4 regions of the Paenibacillus sp. SSG-1 genome follow, and region 1 is predicted to be linked to each of the others. Evidence: predicted binding sites of a transcription regulator. Region 1 holds the regulator's gene; each other region holds the start of a gene.
The links. Region 1 encodes Rex, which represses fermentation and respiration genes when NADH is low (regulators of the CRP and FNR family bind a similar motif). Its sites were predicted from a motif close to TTGTGAAATATTTCACAA; they were not measured.
Positions count from the first base shown of each region.

Region 2: BCV73_RS13235 (cytochrome ubiquinol oxidase subunit I) is a predicted target of Rex. The motif match lies at 1,517-1,534, and genes of this name have one in related genera.
Region 3: qoxA (cytochrome aa3 quinol oxidase subunit II) is a predicted target of Rex. The motif match lies at 1,149-1,166, and genes of this name have one in related genera.
Region 4: BCV73_RS26520 (helical membrane plugin domain-containing protein) is a predicted target of Rex. The motif match lies at 1,492-1,509, and genes of this name have one in related genera.

Region 1 covers NZ_MBRK01000001.1:3,727,991-3,731,115, forward strand. The annotation lists gene BCV73_RS17150 (amidohydrolase) at 1-987, opposite strand, end outside; gene BCV73_RS17155 (redox-sensing transcriptional repressor Rex) at 941-1,627, opposite strand; gene dinG (ATP-dependent DNA helicase DinG) at 1,744-3,125, opposite strand, start outside.
Region 2 covers NZ_MBRK01000001.1:2,868,107-2,871,231, forward strand. The annotation lists gene BCV73_RS13230 (cytochrome d ubiquinol oxidase subunit II) at 1-34, opposite strand, end outside; gene BCV73_RS13235 (cytochrome ubiquinol oxidase subunit I) at 31-1,395, opposite strand; gene BCV73_RS13240 (TetR/AcrR family transcriptional regulator) at 1,775-2,374, opposite strand; gene gap (type I glyceraldehyde-3-phosphate dehydrogenase) at 2,595-3,125, shown strand, end outside.
Region 3 covers NZ_MBRK01000001.1:4,718,958-4,722,082, forward strand. The annotation lists gene BCV73_RS21875 (DUF2339 domain-containing protein) at 1-3, shown strand, start outside; gene BCV73_RS21880 (HAD family hydrolase) at 154-894, opposite strand; gene qoxA (cytochrome aa3 quinol oxidase subunit II) at 1,346-2,251, shown strand; gene qoxB (cytochrome aa3 quinol oxidase subunit I) at 2,279-3,125, shown strand, end outside.
Region 4 covers NZ_MBRK01000001.1:5,783,918-5,787,042, reverse strand. The annotation lists gene BCV73_RS26525 (NAD(P)/FAD-dependent oxidoreductase) at 1-837, opposite strand, end outside; gene BCV73_RS26520 (helical membrane plugin domain-containing protein) at 877-1,308, opposite strand; gene BCV73_RS26515 (CcdC family protein) at 1,758-2,276, opposite strand; gene BCV73_RS26510 (TetR/AcrR family transcriptional regulator) at 2,401-2,967, opposite strand; gene BCV73_RS26505 (MBL fold metallo-hydrolase) at 2,967-3,125, opposite strand, start outside.

The sequences.
Region 1 (3,125 bases):
AAGGCGCATTTCTTCAAACATGTCCAAATTGTTGTTGCTCGCCGCACTGTCGGTTCCCAGGGAAACCGTAATGCCTGCCTGCATCATGTCGGTAACGCGGGCCACACCGCTCGCCAGCTTCAGGTTGCTGCCAGGGTTGTGTGATACCGTCACGTGATGCTTCGCCAAAATGTCGATTTCCTCGTCTGTTAAATGGACCGCGTGTGCCAGAATCGTCGGCCGTGAGAACATGCCGAGCTTCTCCAAATGAATCGCCGGACGCGTTCCATAATCGCGTACATTTTGCTCCACTTCCGCCTTGGTCTCCGACATATGCGTATGCATCGGCAGATCCAGGTCATGCGCCGCCTGAACGAACTTCTCGATAAAATCAGGAGGGCATGTGTACGGGGCATGCGGAGAAATCATCGCCGTGATCCGGCCGTCTGCCTGCCCGTGCCAGTCCTTGGCGAACTGAATGGCTTCGTTCAGCTTGTGACGCTGCACATCCTCCGGGCACAGACCGATGACACCGCGGGTCAGGGCAGCGCGCATGCCGGATTCAGTCACCACTTTGCCCACCTGATCCATATGATCGTACATATCGAGGAACGTCGTCGTACCGCCCTTCAGCATTTCAAGCACGGACAGCGAAGTCCCCCAGTAGACGTCACTGGACGTGAATTTCGCTTCCATCGGCCACATTTTTTCCTGCAGCCATTCCTGGAGCACCATGTCATCTCCGTAACCTCGCAGCAGCGACATGGCGGTATGTCCATGGGTGTTGATCAGGCCCGGCATAAAAAATAAATGCGTGCCGTCGACGACCTGTACGCCCTCCTCCAGCTGCGGCTCCTCTTCACCGATATAGGTGATGCGGTCGCCCTCAATGACCATCCAGCCGTGCAATACCGGCTGCTCCGGCCGCAAAACGGCAAAGCTGCCGTTCTTGATGGCCCATTTAGGATTGGCGCTCCGGCTGCTGGAGCTCTTCAAATTGTCCGTCATCTTCCGTGTCGTCCTTTCCGTTGTTCAAATAATAAGCGAGGCTGAGCAAATCCGTCGTAAAATCGGCGGCATGGATCCGGATGCTAGCCGGCGCCTTCAGAATCGTCGGCGCAAAATTCAGAATCGCCTCGATCCCGGCCGCAATCAGCTGATCGGCGACGTTTTGTGCTTCGAAATCCGGGACTGTAATGATCCCGATCCGGATATTTTTGCTTTGTATCGTTTCTTTCAGCTCATCCATGGCCTGTACCGTCAAGGTGTTGATCCGTGTGCCGATTTTGGACGGATTGGCGTCAAACACGGCCACGATCTTCATATTTTCCTTCAGGTAAAAGTTATAGTTGGACAAAGCTTGACCAAGATTCCCCGCTCCGACCAGCACCGCGTTGATCTGCTGGTCCAAATTCAAAATTTGACGGATCTTCTCGATGAGATAGGATACGTCATACCCTATCCCCTTACGGCCAAAATCCCCGAAATACGCCAAATCCTTACGGATCTGCGCCGGGTTGAGATCCAGCTTCTGCCCGAGCTCCTGGGAGGAGACCGTGGCCACCTCCCGCTTGTTCAGCTCATTTAGATATCTAAGATATATAGGCAATCTGCGGACAACCGCCTCGGATATTTTCTCCGATTTCATGCATGTTCCCCCTATTGAACGGCTTGAATATTTATTTGGTTATATAGATTGAACTAAAGTTTTGCATTGAATTTCCTGTTCTAACCGCTTTAGTTCAATCTATCTAATGGACTCATTTAAGACACACCGTCCTGATGAAGCCATTCAGAGATGCGCGGAACCATCTGGTCTGTCTGCATATGCTCCATTTTCGGTCCAGGCAGCGAGTACAGGAAGTACTTCCCGTAATACGATTCGATGACGCGCGTATCGTATACGATGACGATGCCCCGGTCATGGGCGGTGCGGACCAGCCGCCCGAAGCCCTGCTTGAAGCGGATGACGGCCTGCGGGACCGACAGCTTCATGAACGGGTTCTTCTTCTGGCGCTGCAGCAGCTCGCTCTTCGCTTCCACCAGCGGATGGTTCGGCGGCTGGAACGGGAGCCGGACGATGGCCAGGCAAGTCAGCGCTTCACCCGGGATGTCCACGCCTTCCCAGAAGCTGCTCGTTCCAAGCAGCACCGAAGCGCTGCTGTCCGTAAACCGCCGGATCAGCTTCGTGCGGCTGCCGCTGTCAACGCCCTGTCCAAGCACGGCGATGTCGCTTTGTGCAAGGGCTTCTTTCAGCGGCTCGTATACCTGGCGCAGCATGCGGTACGAGGTGAACAGCACCAGCATCCGGCCGTGGGTGGCGATCGCGGCGTCCGCCAGTGAGCGGGCCAGCGTTTCGACAAACAGGGCGTCCCCGACGCTTCCCTTCACGCTTGGAAAATCCCGCGGAATGACGAGCAGCGCCTGGTCCCTGTACCGGAACGGGGACGGAAGCTGGACCGTCACAAGGCGTCCGCTGTCCTGGTCCTCCTGTAGTCCGAGGTTATCGATCATATACTGGAACGATTTATCTACGGATAAGGTGGCGGACGTCAGGATGACGCTCTTTTTCTTATCAAAAAACAGCTCCTTGAGCTGCTTGCTGACGTCAACCGGAACAGCGTACAGCTGGAGCGATTTGCTGCGGAAATGGCCGCTCGCTTCCATCCAGTACACGACGGTTTCGTCGTTCAGCGTCATAAAGAACCGGAGATTCTCCCGTTCGGAGCTGAGGTCCTTGAGCAGCCCGCCGATATCGGTGATCAGGCTGTCGGAACCGTAATCATCCTGCTCCTCCTTGTATTCGGCCAGCATCTTTTCGCCTTTGCGGACGATTTCCCCCACCGTGACAAAGATCTGGTTTTCGAGCGCCGCCAGCGTCTCCCACTCTTTCGGCTTTTTCCCCGGCTGAAGGCGCAGCGTATACTGGCCGCCGTCGCCGGGAGCAGCGTCGCTCCGTTCCGGAAGCAGGCCGAAGAGCAATTCGCTCAGCTTGTCCCAGTGCTCTTTGACATCGACCAAATCCTCGCTCATCCGGTCGATCACGGCGGTCCATTCACCGGCCTGCTCATAGGCCGACGATTGAAGCAGCTGGCGAAGCGCCGGCAGCTGCCCGCTCCGGGCGTCCTTATAGAGCCGTGTCAGCG
Region 2 (3,125 bases), 860 kb from region 1:
GCACGGAAATTCCAATCAATTCGTAATTCATCATGTGTGCTCACCCTTCAATGTTGATTTGTCGCTTGCACGCTGCGTCCACGTCTCCATCTCAACTTCAGCCGGATTGTTATAGAACATGCGACGAAGCACAAGAACACTAACGGTTCCCAATACGATGTATAGTAGAAGGAAAAAGAAAAAAAGGATCCTGACGCTTGGGGATGTCGTAGCCGCTTCCTCTACACGCATATATCCTCGGATAATCCAAGGCTGCCTGCCGAGTTCTGCGTAAAACCACCCCAGTTCAACTCCTAAAAAAGCAAGTGGTGCTCCTAATGCAATCATTCGCAGTATCCACTTGTTGAGTTCGTTACGCTTTTTCCAAAATACAAATAGGAAATACAGAAAGGAAATGCCTAAGAATAAAAATCCAATGGTTGCCATTAAATCGAAAAAATAATGAACCACGAGTGATGGTTGTTCATCGATAGGAAACTCATTAAGACCCGTTACTTCTGCATTGAAATCTCCAAAAGCCAAGAAACTCAGAAATTTGGGAAGGTGGAGTGCTCCTATAATTTCATGCTCAGCATTAAGCCACCCTAAAAATATCAAATCTGCGCCGCTTTCCGTTTCAAAATGCCATTCGGCAGCCGCAAGTTTTTCAGGTTGATGTTCGGCCAAAAACTTAGCGGATACGTCTCCGGCTAATGTGTTTACTAAACTGAACAATAAAACGACAGCCATCATCAGCTTTAAGGCTTTTTTGTGGTATGCTGAAACCCCTTTTCGAAGTATTGCGAATGCAGCAACACCTGCCAGCAGAGCAGCTCCTGTTAAATAGGCCGAACTTAATACATGAAACACCTTGGAGAATGTTGCCGTACTCAGCATGGCTTGAACGGGGTCAACGGCCGTGAATTGTCCAGCTTCAAACGTAAATCCCCCTGGTTGATTCATAAATCCGTTAACCGTCGTGATAAATACTGCTGACATCCCTGCACCGACGACAACAGGAATCGTTAGTAACCAATGCATCATCGGGTTTTTAAATCGTTCCCACGTGTAGAGGTAAATCCCTAGGAAAATGGCTTCAAAAAAGAAGGCGAACACTTCCATAAACAATGGAAGCGCAATAACATTTCCCGCAAGTTTCATGAAATTGGGCCATACCAAGGAGAGTTGTAACGAAATTGCTGTTCCTGTGACTACGCCTACTGCAACAGAGATAACGAACCCTCGTGACCACCTCTTTGCCATTAGAATATAATGAAGATCTTTCTTACGAATACCGATAAACTCGGCGAGTGAAATCATTAATGGAATACCCACGCCAAGTGTCGCGAAAATAGCGTGGAATCCTAGTGTCATTCCAGTCACGAGTTTACTCCATAGCACCGTATCGATTCCCATATTAACTTCCTCCCTTCCACGCTGTTCCTGTACACAAAATAAAAAATGAAAACATCAGGTTTAGACGTAAAACTTTACGACCTACGGGGGCTAACTTATGCTCTGCTCCTTCGTGAATAAAAAGAGAACTTTTTCACATAGTAAGTTGGCATTTCCCCAAATGTGTGAGAAATGCAGTTGAAAGTTTACAAAACCTGATATTTAAAATTTATTATATATTCGACGTTTAGCCTTGCAATCGTGGTCACACCTTCTCCTCTAAACGTTCAAGTAAAAATCAATTCTTTCTTACAACTCCGTGAAAAATACAAAAACCACCCGTTTGGGCTATTGCATAAGACAGCTGCCCAGTTCCCTTCCGATGTGCCAGTACACCAGATTAACAGGTTTTTAGGCAGCATTGCTGCAAATAGGATGAGAAGATTTGTGTATTCATTAGCATGTGCTTGTTATCCCCATCCAACTTGCTGAGTAAAATCCCTCCTTCCAACAAGGAAAATGTAAATGATGCTAGCGCATCTACATCCAGATCCTCCCTAAACTCCCCAGCTTGAATGCCGTCACGAATAATACTTTTCATCATATCCAAGAAGGTATGCATCCCTTGCCTTGCCTGACCACAAAGCTCCGAATGAGTATCGTCACTTTCTACAGCTGTATTCTGCATGGGACATCCGCCAATAAATGGGGGATCGTTGACTACGTTCTCATAGACACGAAAAAAAGCAACCAACTTTCCTGACGCAGACTGCTCTTGATCGACCGCTTCAGAAAATTTACTGGCGACCATACTGGCAGCATAATTGTAGGCTTCAAGCGCGATCTCGTCTTTACTGGCAAAATGTCGATAGATGCCCCCCTTCTTAATTCCTGTGTCGGCAATAATATCGTTTAGCGATGTACCGGCATATCCTCTCTGGTTAAAAATTTCAGCCGATTTCATAATGATGTGTTCCCTTGTTCTGTCCCCTTTTTTCATGAGCTCCTCCGTATGAACCGTGTTTTATTTCATTTGTTTTAAAGAATTACCCAATTCTTCCTTGCAATTCACTCATATCATGCTAATATAAAAAATACCGATCGGTCTCTTTTCGCATTATACAGTAAGCCATTCTAGAATGAAATAGCGCTGGGTCATTTTTATTCCATTGCAGGCATCGGCTTGTTGGAATAAATAAAACTTATAGGGGGATTTTTCAGTGACTGTAAAAGTAGGTATAAACGGTTTTGGACGAATCGGACGACTCGCTTTTCGCCGAATTAAAGATGTGGAAGGCGTCGAGGTTGTAGCGATTAACGACCTTACGAACGCTAAAATGTTAGCACATCTGCTCAGATATGATACGACGCAAGGCACTTTTCACGGTGACATTGAAGTCCATGACGGAACCTTCAAAGTAAACGGCATAGAGGTTAAGGTTTTGGCTAAGCGGAATCCTGAAGAGCTTCCTTGGGGTGAGCTTGGCGTTGATATTGTTCTCGAATGTACAGGCTTCTTCACCACGAAAGAAAAGGCCGAGCTTCACCTGAAAGGCGGAGCGAAGAAAGTCGTCATTTCCGCCCCTGCTACAGGCGACATGAAGACGATCGTATACAACGTGAACCATGACACCCTGGACGGAACGGAAACCGTCATTTCCGGTGCCTCCTGCACAACCAACTGCCTGGCCCCTATGGCTAAAGCTCTGCACGACAAGTTTGGTATCCAATCCGGGCTGATGACGACCGTT
Region 3 (3,125 bases), 990 kb from region 1:
TAAATACGGCCATGACTGCGCCGCACGAGAGTTATTCTACTTGCCTCAAACGCGATGGCACGGAGCTGTGCTTGTCGTTCTCCAACAAATAAAGGGTACCTGTCCATCCCCGATGGATGCAGGTACCCTTTTTTTAATACAGCCCACGACCCGCTAGCCACCCAGCAGAACGGATCTCAGCTCCCCGTAGCCCCCCAGAATATGATGGGGCTGATGTCCGGTCGCAAACGGCTCGACCTTCCGATGGTTAAACCAAACTGATGTCCACCCCGCCTCCAGCGCGCCGATAACGTCGTTGTTCCAGGAGTCGCCGATGTACCAGCTTGCCCCAGGCTCCGTTTCCGTCGCCTCGTTCACATGCCGGAACAGCCGGGGATCCGGCTTGTCCATGCCCACCGCTCCGGACACGAATACCCGGTCCAAGCCCACCAGCTTGTCCAGCCCAAGCGCACGGACTTTGTTCATTTGGTGTTCCTTCGGGCCATTGGTGATCACGCCGACCACATCGCCCCGCTCCTGGAGCTCCCGGATCAGCTCCTGCGCCCCCGGAAACAGGCGAATGTCGAACTGCCCCTGCAAATAGGCCGCCTGAATCGCAGCCGCCTGCTCCCGGTCCACGTCGATGCCGAACTCCGCAAGGGCCAGCTGAATCCGCTGCTCGCGCATGTCCTCCAGATCCCCCGCATTCGCCGGATCATTCACATGTCCATGCCGGGCCGATAGCAAGTCGCTGTAATGCCGGAACCGGTGGTATACTTGTTCATAAGGAAAGCCCTCCGGCGGCGATATCAAGCGATCGAGCGCCTGCCGAAGCGGTTCCAGATGGTCATACAGCGTATCGTCCACGTCAAAAAATACCGCTCTTTGTTCACCCATTTTCTTGTTCTCCCCCATCTGCCTGTCCGCGATCACATGCCGGCTGCTGCCCGCATTAGCCCTCATATTGTACCATACAGCGGGCTTTTGGGACGCCTCAGCCGCTGTTTCAGCAGGAAAAAATCCGGATAACGGCTTATGATAAGCCCTTTCAATTGTGACGAAACTGGCAACATTGACAAAGCCTTGTGCAATTTTGAACAAAAATGAAAATCCCCGATTTTCAGCGATTACAGTGATTTTTCGCACAATTTGAGGTTTTTTTATAAATCATGTGAAGATCTTCACAGAATTATTGTAAATGATTTACATTTATTACTTTTGTTGCATTTGTTTTCATCCCCCCGGATTACTAAGCTATGGCTATAAGGTTCATTATTTTTAGACCAATTCAGCTACATGTAACGCTAGAAAGGAGCTCACTGTGAAGAAAAAAAGATGGTTATTTTTTGGCTTATTTGTATCCATCATGTTGCTGCTTAGCGGATGCGACTCGTCGTCACTCATCGTGCTAGATCCGAAAGGTCCGCAGGCAAAAACGCAATCCAGCACGATTATTTTCTCCATCCTGATGATGGCTTTCGTCTTGATTGTTGTTTACATCTTGTACATCATCATGCTGACCAAATACCGGGCAAGCAAAACCAGTGACGATTATATCCCGCCTCATATAGAAGGTAACAAATGGCTCGAGTTCACCTGGATTGCGATTCCGGTTATCATTGTGGCCATTCTATCGGTTGTCACGGTCAAAACGACCAGTGCGGTGGAAAGTGTTCCTGCCGGTTACGAGGATCAGAAGCCGCTTGTTATCTATGCCGCATCGTCCAACTGGAAATGGCACTTCAGTTACCCTGAAGAAGGCGTTGAAACGGTGAACTATGTGAATATTCCTACAAACCGCCCGATCGAGTTCCGCCTGTATTCTTACGGACCGATTACGAGCTTCTGGGTGCCGCAGCTTGGCGGACAGAAGTACGCCATGAGCGACATGGTCAACACGCTTCACCTGCTGGCCGACACACCAGGTTCTTTCATGGGACGTAACTCCAACTTCTCCGGTAAAGGCTATGCGCAGATGGAGTTTGAGGTACAGTCTATGAGCGCCGGAGACTTCAGCAAATGGGTCGACGACGTGAAGAAAACCGCACCTCAATTGACTGAGGACAAATTTAACGCGCTGCTGAAAACCTCCTACGTTGGACGGGAATCCTTCTCTTCCACGCATCTCGGGTTCAACCCGCCGCCTGAAATGGATATGTCCGAAGGGCATCACGGCAGCGGCAGCAGTGACAAAGATTCCGGCTCGGAAACGATGGATCATTCGGATATGAGCAATATGGAAGATATGGGGTCCATGGAACATGGAAACTAACATCTACTGGAAAGGAGACCTACCTGCATGAAATGGGACGAATTTTTTGTTACCGGTGAGCCTATGATCTATGCTGCCATGGTCAGTATCGTCGTCGTTTCCCTCGCCATCCTGATCGGCCTGACCTATTTTAAAAAGTGGGGCTATCTGTGGCGCGAATGGCTCACAACGGTTGACCATAAGCGGATCGGGGTCATGTATATCCTGTCCGCACTCATCATGCTGTTCCGCGGCGGGGTCGACGCCCTGCTGATGCGTACGCAGCTCGCAGCTCCGGAAATGAAGTTTCTGGATGCGCAGCACTATAACGAAATCTTTACAACGCACGGCGTTATCATGATCCTGTTCATGGCGATGCCGTTCGTTATCGGACTTATGAACGTTGTCGTTCCGCTTCAAATCGGGGCGCGCGACGTAGCTTTCCCTAGACTGAATGCCGTCAGCTTCTGGATGTTCTTCTTCGGAGCGATGCTGTTCAACATTTCCTTCGTCATCGGGGGATCGCCGGATGCCGGCTGGACCGCATACTTCCCGCTGGCGAGCCTGGAGTTCAGCCCGACCGTAGGTAACAACTTCTACTCTCTGGCCCTTCAGATTTCCGGTATCGGTACGCTGATGACCGGTGTCAACTTTATCGTAACGATTCTGAAAATGCGTGCGCCAGGCATGAAACTGATGCGCATGCCGATGTTTACCTGGTCCGTCCTGATTACGAACGTTATCATCTTGTTCGCATTCCCGGTTCTGACCGTTGCCCTTGCCCTGATGATGTTCGACCGTATCTTCGGCAGCCAGTTCTTTACGATGGCGAATGGCGGTATGGATATGCTCTGGGCCAACCTGTTCTGGGTATGGGGACACCCTGAAGTATATA
Region 4 (3,125 bases), 2.1 Mb from region 1:
ATTAACGGTAGCGCGTCCGCGGTTTACTTCGAGGCCGGATTCGCCTACGAGCGGGTTGCCTTGCACGCCGCCTGTCCATACGAAGGTGTTGGTTACGATCTTTTGACCGTCTTTCAGGTCAACCACGTTGCCTTCCACGTTCGTTACAGGCAATCCTGTCAGGAAGGTTACGCCGCGTTTTTCCAGACTGCTTTGCGCGCGCTCGATGAGGTGATCAGGCAGTACAGGCAGGATTTTAGGGCCGGCTTCAACCAGAAGCAGCTTCACTTCGGCTGGATTTACGCCGTATTTTTTAGCCAGACCCGGCATGATATCAGCGATTTCGCCGACAAGCTCAACGCCGGTCAAGCCGCCGCCGCCGATGAGGATCGTTGCGTCAGCTTCGTTTTTGGTTTTGGAGTATTCGCGAATGCGGTCTTCGATGTGCTTATGAATGTTCAGCGCGTCTTCAGCAGACTTCAGCACGAAGCTGTACTGCTCGAGCCCTGGAATGCCGAAGTAAGCCGTTTTACTTCCGAGTGCGACAACCAAAGCGTCGTAAGACAGGCTGGAACCGTCGGAAAGCTTGATTTCTTTGCTGTCTACGGAGAAAGAGTTGACCGTTGCGATCTTCAGGTCGACTTCTTTGCCCTTGAACAGTTTTTCGAGCGGCATAGCGATGGCTTTCTCAGCAATGCTGCCTGCAGCCAGACGGTGCAGCTCGGTAATGATTTGGTGCGTAGGGTATTGGTTCACGACCGTAACCCGTGCTTGATCTTTGTTCATATATTTGCGTACGGTCAGAGCGGCAAGCAAGCCGCCGTAACCGGCACCCAAAATGACAATATGTTTTGACATGGTTTTTCCTCCGTCCTTACTGGTTAGATGTATAAAAGATTATTGTTGTTTTGCTTTTTCCGCAGAGATTTGAAGGTAAGCGTTCAGGAACCGGAAGATTTTTTGAGCTTGCGGATCCTTCAGCATTTTAAGCAGACCAAAAAGACCGATCACTTCGTTGCTGTCTTCAGCGCGGTCTTTCGCTTCGATGACAGTAGCGGCGATGTTCTTCACCGAATGCTTCACAGGCTCCACAATTTCGGTGATCGCGCCGACAGTGTCGCTCTTCAGCACTTTGTCGGTAGCGACGGTTTGAGCGAAGTCATAAGACTTTGTCAATAGATTCACAAGCTCAGTCAGCTTTGGAAGCTGGTCGACCAGAATCGTAAGGGATTCCTGCACCTCAGGTTTGAGCAGCTGGTCCAGCACGTCGTTTTGTTCCTTGCCGACAGACACGTTTTGTGTCTCTTGTTCAGAAATTGCTTCTGACATGTCCATTTCTCCTTTGCGTAAGCAGTTGTGCTTAAGTATTTTTATAATGAAAAGGAGCTCATAGACTCCCTTCGAAGGAGTATCTACAAGCCACAAGACCTTTTCCGTCCGAAAAGGCCTAGTCACTATCGTCCTCCTAATGTTAACATAAATGATCGTAAAAAGGACCACTTTACGAAAGAAATGTGAAAAAATATACATGGTATCGCCGCCATCGATTGGAAAAGAGCTTTCAGGCCGGGCGTCCGGCGCGGCGGACCCGCTTATTTCATTCGTTTTAAGCATTTTCCAAACGGCCTGGCGCTATGCATTGGCGGGTTTATTTTTTGAGGAAATCTTCTGATATCAAAAAAGCCAATCTCCTTATCTTAAGGAAATTGGCTTATCGTTTGCCCCGGGCAGGAAACCCTGCGTGGAAGACGTTATTTGGCTTAGTATCGATCATGGGATCATTCCGCCGGATTTAAGGGATCGGATACCGAATCTACGGCAGCGGGCGCAAACTTCCGGTACTGTCTCAGCATGAAAATCCGCCAGCGGAGGATCATGCCAAAGGCCAGAATGAAGAACAGGGCGCCGGTCTGCGGGATCGATACATATTCCTCAATCACCTGGTGCAGCAGCATGCGGACGGCCAGCAGGGCGAAGAGGATAATGATAAAGCTCTTGGAGCGCTGTGCGAAGACCTGTCCTCCGCTTACTTCAAATTTGGTGCTGCGTATCAGCGGATAGGAGAACAGGAACCAGCCGACTAAAAAGGCGATGAGCGCCCACCACAGCGGGATTCTCACAGCCGGGGCGACGAACATCAGGAAACCGGTCGCCATGCCCATCGGCGGAATTAGTATTTTCTTTATCGTAACGGGTCTGTGGCTCGCCTTGAGACGGATGAATATGGTCATCAGGGCCAAAACCAACGTCCCCACGGTCGTTCCAATTTGCAAATACAAGGGACTGATATGAGGCACGTCAAGGACTCCCCTCTTGTCAATATAATTTATCACATCTAATAGTATATCACACAAATAGAGAAGTAAACTTGAACGTCATATGACATCTTTACCGGGCCTTGAGGGCAAGCCTGCCGGGCGGTTATGCGCCGGATTCCAGCCCTTTCAGAAAGGCTCTCATAACAAAATGCAGGCTCTCGTCAAAATCCAGCTTCATCTGGAAGCCGTTGTTCTGTTCCAGGGAGGCGAAGCCGTGCAAGAGGCTCCGCAGACCCCGGATCGTATGCAATGTGTTCTGTTCCCCGAGACCGTAGGGTCCGAGAACCCGGATAAAGATGCTCAACAGCTGTTCACCCAGCTTTGCGGTTTCCGGGGAATCCGACGCTTCGATTTTGTAAAAGGCCTCATAGAGGCCGGGGCGCTGGCGGGCAAATGTCAAATAGCTTGTGCTCAAGCTCAGAATCGCTTCCTCGCCCGATTTGCCGATGACCGCATCGCGCATCAAATCGACGAGACGCTGCATGCAGTAGGCGGCAAGCGCGCTGCGCAGGTCCGGCAGTCCGTTCACGTGGTTATACAGGGAAGGGGAGCGGACCCCAAGCTTCTGGGCCAGTGCAGACAGCGTCAGGTTATCCAATCCGGCCTCATCGGCTAGCTCTGCCGCGGCAATCAGCAGGGTTTCGCGGTCAAGCCCCATGCGGCGCACCATTAGACCGCCCCCTTCTTCAGGGCCTCCTCGGCCCGGGATATGGCGACAGCCATCTTATCGGTCGGCTGCGGAATCATTTTGCCGTGGCCGACCGCCAGCCAGGTCGGATTCAGACCGGCGAGTCGTTTGGCGCTGGCGATGGATGTCGCCTTGCTCCA